One region of the Rhizobium sp. BIGb0125 genome, then DNA from elsewhere that is predicted to be linked to it. Evidence: predicted binding sites of a transcription regulator. Region 1 holds the regulator's gene; the other holds the start of a gene.

What was found. The regulator HrcA, encoded in region 1, represses chaperone genes, less so after heat shock. The targets are predictions, from matches to a motif close to GTTAGCACTCNCNNNNNGNGAGTGCTAAC.
Region 2: groES (co-chaperone GroES) is a predicted target of HrcA. The motif match lies at 1,812-1,840, and genes of this name have one in related genera.

The regions. Positions count from the first base shown of each region.
Region 1 is NZ_JANUDV010000005.1:515,981-519,937, reverse strand. It holds gene hemW (radical SAM family heme chaperone HemW) at 1-451, opposite strand, end outside; gene rdgB (RdgB/HAM1 family non-canonical purine NTP pyrophosphatase) at 451-1,095, opposite strand; gene rph (ribonuclease PH) at 1,110-1,826, opposite strand; gene hrcA (heat-inducible transcriptional repressor HrcA) at 2,013-3,104, shown strand; gene grpE (nucleotide exchange factor GrpE) at 3,224-3,874, shown strand; gene M2418_RS16815 (dienelactone hydrolase family protein) at 3,935-3,957, opposite strand, start outside.
Region 2 is NZ_JANUDV010000002.1:803,507-807,463, reverse strand. It holds gene groL (chaperonin GroEL) at 1-1,386, opposite strand, end outside; gene groES (co-chaperone GroES) at 1,460-1,756, opposite strand; gene chrA (chromate efflux transporter) at 1,923-3,275, shown strand; gene M2418_RS07860 (TIGR01459 family HAD-type hydrolase) at 3,381-3,957, shown strand, end outside.

The DNA of each region.
Region 1 (3,957 bases):
GATCCCGATCGTTGAGAGCCTGAACGCCCATCGACACGCGATTGACGCCCGCGGCCCTGTAGCCGCGGAAGCGTTCAGCCTCGACGCTGGACGGGTTGGCTTCCATAGTGATTTCAATCCCGTCGGGCACATGCCAGTATTTGGCGATGCCATCAAGAATGGCGCCGACGGTCGAAGGCTCCATGAGTGATGGCGTGCCGCCACCCATAAAGATGCTGCTGACAACCTTAGGGCCACCAAGCGTGCGCATGGTCTGCATTTCCTTCAGAAACGCAGCTGTAAAACGCTCCTGATCGACCGGCTTGTGGCGGACATGACTATTGAAATCGCAGTAAGGACATTTGGCCGCGCAAAATGGCCAATGCACATATATTCCGAAACCGGGTTCCCCGGTATCAGGCAATAGAGTAGCACCGGGTGCAGATAGAGTACCGCTCCCGGCGCTGGTCATCATGCTTCGAGGCAGCTTTCAACAAAAAGCTTGAAGGCGCGGGCACGGTGCGAAAGTGCAGTCGCGTCGCCTGGCTTCCAGCCATGTTTCTGTTCAGACGGCATTTCACCGAACGTCGTGTCAAAACCTTCCGGTTGGAACACCGGATCGTAACCGAAACCTGCCGTGCCGCGTGGCGGCCACACAACAGTTCCTTCGATCTCGCCACGGAACATTTCCGTGTGACCATCAGGCCAAGCAAGGCACAAAACACTGACGAAGCGGGCAGCACGATCCTTTGGATCTGTCACACCTTTGTCAGCAAGCGCCTTTTCAACCTTTTCCATGGCCATGGCGAAATCGCGCGTACCATCGGCGGTTTCTGCCCAATTGGCGGTGTAAACGCCGGGGGCGCCGTCGAGCGCATCAATCACCAGACCGGAGTCATCGGACAGAGCTGGAAGACCGGAAGCCTTCGCCGAGGCCAGCGCCTTGATCGCAGCATTTTCCTCGAAAGTCGTGCCGGTTTCATCCGGCTCTTCGAAGTTCAGTTCTGCCGCCGACTTTGCCGAAAAACCGAACGGACCGATCAGCTCGGCAATTTCGGCAATCTTGCCCTTGTTGTGGCTGGCAACGACGATGGTGCGGGTGTCGAGTTTACGCATGTCTTATCCGGATCTCAGGCGATTGCCTGCTTTTGCAGGGAAACCAGTTCGGCGCAGCCTGTCTTGGCAAGACCGAGCAGCGTCAGGAATTCCTGCTCGCTAAACGGTGCGCCTTCGGCAGTGCCCTGGATTTCAACGATACCGCCGGAACCGGTAATGACGAAGTTTGCGTCCGTTTCAGCAGACGAATCTTCAAGATAATCGAGATCGATAACTGGCTGGTTTGCGAAAATGCCGCAGGAAATGGCAGCGATATGGTCTTTGAGAACCTTTTCGACCTTCAGCATGTTGCGGCTTTCCATCCATTTCAGGCAGTCATGAAGGGCAATCCATGCGCCAGTAATGGAAGCGGTACGGGTACCGCCGTCGGCCTGAATGACGTCGCAGTCGATGCTGATCTGGCGTTCGCCCAGCGCCTGCAGGTCAACGACAGCGCGCAAGGAACGGCCAATAAGGCGCTGGATTTCCTGTGTGCGTCCACCCTGCTTGCCGGATGCAGCTTCGCGCTTCATGCGTTCATGGGTAGAGCGCGGCAGCATGCCATATTCAGCAGTCACCCAGCCCTTGCCGCTGTTGCGCAGCCATGGTGGGGTCTTTTCTTCCAGGCTCGCAGTGCAAAGTACATGCGTATCGCCAAACTTGACGAGACAGGAGCCCTCGGCGTGCTTGGAAAAATTGCGCTCGAATGAAACCTTGCGCATCTGGTCTGTTTTTCTGCCTGACGGCCGCATGACGGACTCCTCTTGAATTGGTCGGAGCCTTCTAGTGCCTTTCCCAAGCAATTGGAAGGCTCTGGCCCATCTATCCCGGTTTTGCGCCGCAAAACCGATCTTGGGAAGTGGAATTTCCGTTTTGCCGAAGGTCGATCAGTGATTATAGTTGATGGTCTCAGGCAATCGACAGAGATGACGGTCAATATGGGTTTTTCCATTCCGATAGCACAGGATCAATTCGCGTCGCTCGACGAACGTTCGCGCGAAATCTTCCGCCGTATCGTAGAAAGTTATCTCGAGACGGGAGAGCCGCTCGGGTCGCGTAACCTGTCGCGGCTTTTGCCCATGTCGCTTTCACCTGCCTCCGTTCGCAATGTGATGAGCGATCTGGAGGAGCTCGGACTTATTTATTCGCCGCATATCAGTGCGGGCCGCCTGCCGACACATTCGGGCCTAAGGTTTTTTGTCGATGCCTTCATGCAGGTCGGAAACTTGTCTGATGACGAACGCGCCAATATCGATCGGAATATCGCGCCACTGTCCAATCGCGAACAACCCCTGCAGGGAATGATGACGCAGGCCAGCCAGACCCTGTCGGGCATGTCGCGGGGCGCTGGGCTAGTCATAACCACCAAAAACGATGTGGTCATCAAACATGTCGAGTTCATCCGGCTTGAGCCGTTCAAAGCACTCGCCATTCTGGTCGGTGAACACAATCAGGTGGAAAACCGTATCATTGATCTGCCGGCCGGCATCACATCTTCGCAGTTGACGGAGGCTGCCAATTTTATCAATGCCCACTTGTCCGGGCAGACACTGGATGAACTGCGAAGTGAACTGAATGCGCTGAAATTACAGGTGCAGACCGAACTTGGTACATTGGCGCAGGATCTGGTGGAACGTGGTCTGGCCGTTTGGGCCGGCGATAGCGAAGAGGGTAAACCCGGCCGTCTTATTGTTCGGGGACGCTCCAATCTGCTGGAAGGGCTTGGCAGCGAAGAAGATATGGATCGCCTGCGCCTGCTGTTTGACGATCTGGAGCGCAAGGACAATCTGATTGAAATTCTCGACCTGGCTGAAAGCGGGCCGGGGGTACGTATTTTTATCGGGGCGGAAAACAAGTTGTTTTCTCTGTCCGGTTCATCGCTGATCGTCGCGCCTTACCGTGATGATGACAATCGCATTGTTGGTGCTGTTGGCGTTATCGGGCCGACAAGGCTAAACTATTCCCGTATTGTGCCGATGGTCGATTATACGGCACAGTTGATGGGGCGGTTATCGCGAAAACCGCTATAGTTAGCTGCCATATTCCTCAACTGACAGTTCTTTGCGCACCGAATGGCGGCTAAGCCTTGATTTTTGCCCGTCAAACATCGATATCGGGCGCAACATCAAAATTTAATCTGGAGACCGTCATGACCGACGACACGAACAAGACCGGATCTGACGCAAAGCAAGCGGAAACGGCATATGAAGAAACTGTAGCGGACGCTACGGTTGATGAAAATTTCGCGCCTGTCGAAGAAACACCTGATCCTTCCGAGGCGCTAAAGGCGGAAAACAACGACCTGCGCGACAAGTTCCTGCGCCTTGCTGCTGAAATGGACAACCTGCGTCGCCGCACAGAACGCGATGTGAAGGATGCCAAGGCTTATTCGGTGGCTGGTTTTGCCCGCGATATGCTGGCCGTATCAGATAATCTTCGTCGCGCGCTCGAAGCAATTCCTGCCGAGTTGAAGGAAAATGCTGAAGCCGGCATTGCAGGTCTTATCGAAGGCGTTGAAATGACCGAGCGTTCGATGCTTTCGACCCTTGAACGCCACGGTGTTCGCAAGATCGAAGCGGAAGGTGAAAAGTTCGACCCGAACTTCCACCAGGCGATGTTTGAAATTCCAAACCCTGCGGTTCCCAACAATACGGTTATTCAGGTCGTTCAGGCAGGCTTCACCATTGGTGACCGTGTTCTGCGTCCTGCCATGGTCGGTGTTGCCAAGGGTGGCCCAAAGGGTGAAGCCGCAGCAGGGGCTGAGCCAGGTACTGGCAGCCTGAATGAAAAAGATGCGTGATCTCTGATCACCCTCGTTTGAAACTTTTAAACCCCGGTCATCAGCCGGGGTTTTTTAGTATCAGGATCGGGAGAATTGCCGAT
Region 2 (3,957 bases), on a different contig from region 1:
AGAAGCTTCGTCACCAGCGTTGTCAGCGATCTGGCGAACCAGAGACTGCAGAGCGCGGCGAACGATGTTCACGCCAGCTTCCTGATCGTCGTTCTCACCCTTGACAGTGATCTTCGTGGAAGAACGCAGCAGGGCAACGCCGCCGCCTGGTACGATACCTTCCTGAACAGCAGCGCGCGTCGCGTTGAGAGCGTCGTCGATGCGATCCTTCTTTTCCTTAACTTCAACTTCTGTCGAACCGCCAACGCGGATAACAGCAACGCCGCCAGCGAGCTTGGCAAGACGTTCCTGCAGCTTTTCACGGTCGTAGTCAGAAGAAGTTTCTTCGATCTGAGCCTTGATCTGGGCAACGCGGCCTTCGATGTCGGACTTCTGGCCGGAGCCGTCTACGATCGTTGTGTTTTCCTTGGAGATCGAAACCTTCTTCGCCTTGCCGAGCATGTCGAGCGTAACGTTTTCGAGCTTGATGCCGAGGTCTTCGGAGATCACTGTACCACCGGTCAGGATGGCGATGTCTTCGAGCATGGCCTTGCGGCGGTCGCCGAAGCCAGGAGCCTTAACAGCAGCGATCTTCAGGCCGCCACGCAGCTTGTTGACGACGAGCGTTGCAAGAGCTTCGCCTTCTACGTCTTCAGCGATGATAACGAGTGGCTTGCCGGTCTGAACAACAGCTTCGAGAACTGGCAGCATAGCCTGCAGGTTCGAAAGCTTCTTTTCGTGGAGAAGGATGTATGCGTCTTCGAGATCCGCAATCATCTTTTCTGGGTTGGTTACGAAGTAAGGGGACAGGTAACCGCGGTCGAACTGCATGCCTTCAACGACTTCGAGTTCGGTTTCAGCAGTCTTGGCTTCTTCAACGGTGATAACACCTTCGTTGCCAACCTTCTGCATTGCTTCAGCAATGTCGAGACCGATCTGACGTTCGCCGTTTGCAGAGATCGTACCGACCTGTGCAACTTCTTCGGACGTGTTGATCTTCTTTGCCTTTGCCTGCAGGTCCTTGACGACTTCTGCAACAGCGAGGTCGATACCGCGCTTCAGGTCCATTGGGTTCATGCCAGCTGCAACGGCCTTTGCGCCTTCGCGAACGATAGCCTGCGCCAGAACGGTAGCGGTCGTGGTGCCGTCACCTGCAATGTCGTTGGTCTTGGATGCAACTTCGCGAACGAGCTGTGCGCCCATGTTCTCGAACTTGTCTTCCAGTTCGATTTCCTTGGCGACCGAAACGCCGTCCTTGGTGATGCGTGGTGCGCCGAAGGACTTGTCGATAACAACGTTACGACCTTTAGGGCCGAGAGTTACCTTCACTGCGTCTGCAAGAATGTCTACGCCGCGCAGCATCTTTTCGCGTGCGCTGCGGCCGAATTTTACTTCTTTAGCTGCCATTTTCAAAACTCCTGGTTTCGAATTGCCGGACGGTGTCCGGCTTAAAATTTAAGGAAACGACGGGTTCGGCAGATTAGCCGATGATACCCATGATGTCGGATTCCTTCATGATCAGAAGGTCTTCACCGTCGAGCTTGACTTCGGTGCCGGACCACTTGCCGAACAGAACGCGGTCGCCAGCCTTGACGTCGAGAGCGACGACCTTGCCGGACTCATCACGAGCGCCGGAACCGACGGCGACGATTTCGCCTTCCTGTGGCTTTTCCTTAGCGGTATCAGGAATGATGATGCCGCCCTTGGTCTTTGCTTCGGACTCAACGCGACGAACGACAACGCGGTCGTGAAGCGGGCGGAAAGTTGTGCTTGCCATTGTCTAATCCCTCGATCAAATGACATTCATGGATCTTGTGATCCATCTGGATAGTGTTAGCACTCCCTGTATGTGAGTGCCAGCGAGACGGAGATAAGCAGGCTACCTGTACGAGTCAAGGACAGCCTGTCGGAAAAATTTCATGTAAAATGGTTACTGCGTCTGCATGACAGATTTTTTGCGCCCCGACATTTCGACGACCCGACCCTCATTTTTTGAGTTGACTGCGACCTTTGCCCGGATCGGCCTGCTTAGCTTTGGCGGTCCGGCCGGTCAGATCGGCATGATGCACCGTATCTTGGTTGATGAACGCCGCTGGATCTCTGAGGAGCGGTTTCTACACGCTTTGAATTATTGCATGCTGCTGCCCGGTCCAGAAGCACAACAACTTGCCACCTATTGCGGTTGGCTTTTACATGGTAGGCGCGGTGGCATCATTGCCGGAACACTTTTTATTCTGCCCGGCTTTATCGTCATCGTGGCGCTCGCGGCAGCTTACGCGCTTTATCAGGATACCCACTGGCTGCCAGCATTGTTGTCAGGTCTGAAAGCTGGCGTTCTCGCCATCGTCATTGAAGCACTGCTGCGGGTGGCAAAACGTGCCCTTGTCAGTCGGTCTCTTATGTATATCGCTGGCGCAGCATTCATTGCTCTGTTTCTGTTTGGTCTGCCATTCCCGTTGGTGATCCTGATCGCCGGTGCTGTCGGTTGGTTTGTGGCGCGAAGAGCCATGACCTCCAGTGCAGCTGGTGAGCAATCACCTTCTTTAGGAAGCGCGCCAAAGATCGACGTGCCGCCTTTGCACAAAAGAGCGGTCGGCCTGCTCTGTGGTCTTGCTATCTGGCAAATCCCCTTTGCCTTGATCTGGATTTTTGCGGCACCTGAAACCCTGGCGCAATTGCAAACCTTCTTCTCCAAGATGGCCGTTGTGACCTTTGGCGGTGCCTATGCGGTGCTGGCCTATGTGGCGCAGATTGCTGTCGAAACCCACGGCTGGATGACAGCAGGTGAAATGCTTGATGGTCTGGCTCTTTCGGAGGCGACGCCTGGTCCGCTGGTGCTGGTACTGTCCTACATCGGTTTTCTCGCAGCATTCAGAAATCCCGGTCTGCTTGATCCGCTTTTGGCAGGTGTCATGGGGGCAAGTGTTGCGGCATGGGCAACCTTCGTGCCCAGCTTTATTTTCATTTTTCTTGGTGCACCTTACATGGAAAGTGCGCGCCACAACCGCAGGCTTTCTGCCGCCTTGTCAGCAATCACCGCTGCCGTCGTTGGTGTCATTCTCAATCTTTCTGTCTGGTTTGGACTGCATGTGCTGTTTCGGGATGTCGAGCGTGTGGCGCTCGTCCCTGTCATCAATCTCAACCTGTCGGTGCCGGTGTGGAACACGCTGGATCCGGTTGCGCTCGCACTGTTTGTGGCCTCAACACTGATGCTGTTTCGCTTCAAGCTTGGCATGGTGCCGGTTTTGGCGTTGTGCATCGCCGCCGGTTTCGCCCGCCTCTGGGTCGGCGGTTAACCGCCGTAACGTCAACTTGCCTTTCAATCCGGTGGCTTTTTTTCTTGCCATCGACGTTGCGCTTTGCAATGTCAGCCTCAATTGTCTTTTACCCGGAAAGTACTCATGGCCCACCGCATAACCACTCTTGGCGACATTACCGAGCAGTTCGACGTCATTCTGTCTGATGTATGGGGTGTTTTGCACAACGGCGTTTCGGCATTTCCGGATGCGGCCGTCGCCTTGGAAGAAGCGCGCAAGGTGGGCAAGACCGTGGTGCTGATTACCAATTCTCCGCGCCCGGCGCCCGGTGTGATTGCTCAGTTGCGCGTGCTCGGCATTCCCGATACCGCCTATGACCGCATCATCACCTCAGGCGACGTGACACGTGGACTGATCGCCGAAGGCCCAAGCAAGGTTTTCCTGCTCGGACCGGAACGTGACCTGCCATTGCTCGACGGACTGGACGTTAAAATTGTACCAGAAGCCGACGCGGAATCGGTCGTCTGCACCGGCTTCTTCGATGATGAAACCGAAACACCTGAAGATTACACCGATATGCTGAAGGGCTTTATTGCCCGCTCCGTACCAATGATCTGCGCAAACCCCGATCTGGTGGTCGAGCGCGGCGAGCGCATCATTCCATGTGCAGGTGCCATGGCTGCCTATTATGAGCAGCTTGGCGGGGAGGTCCGTATTGCTG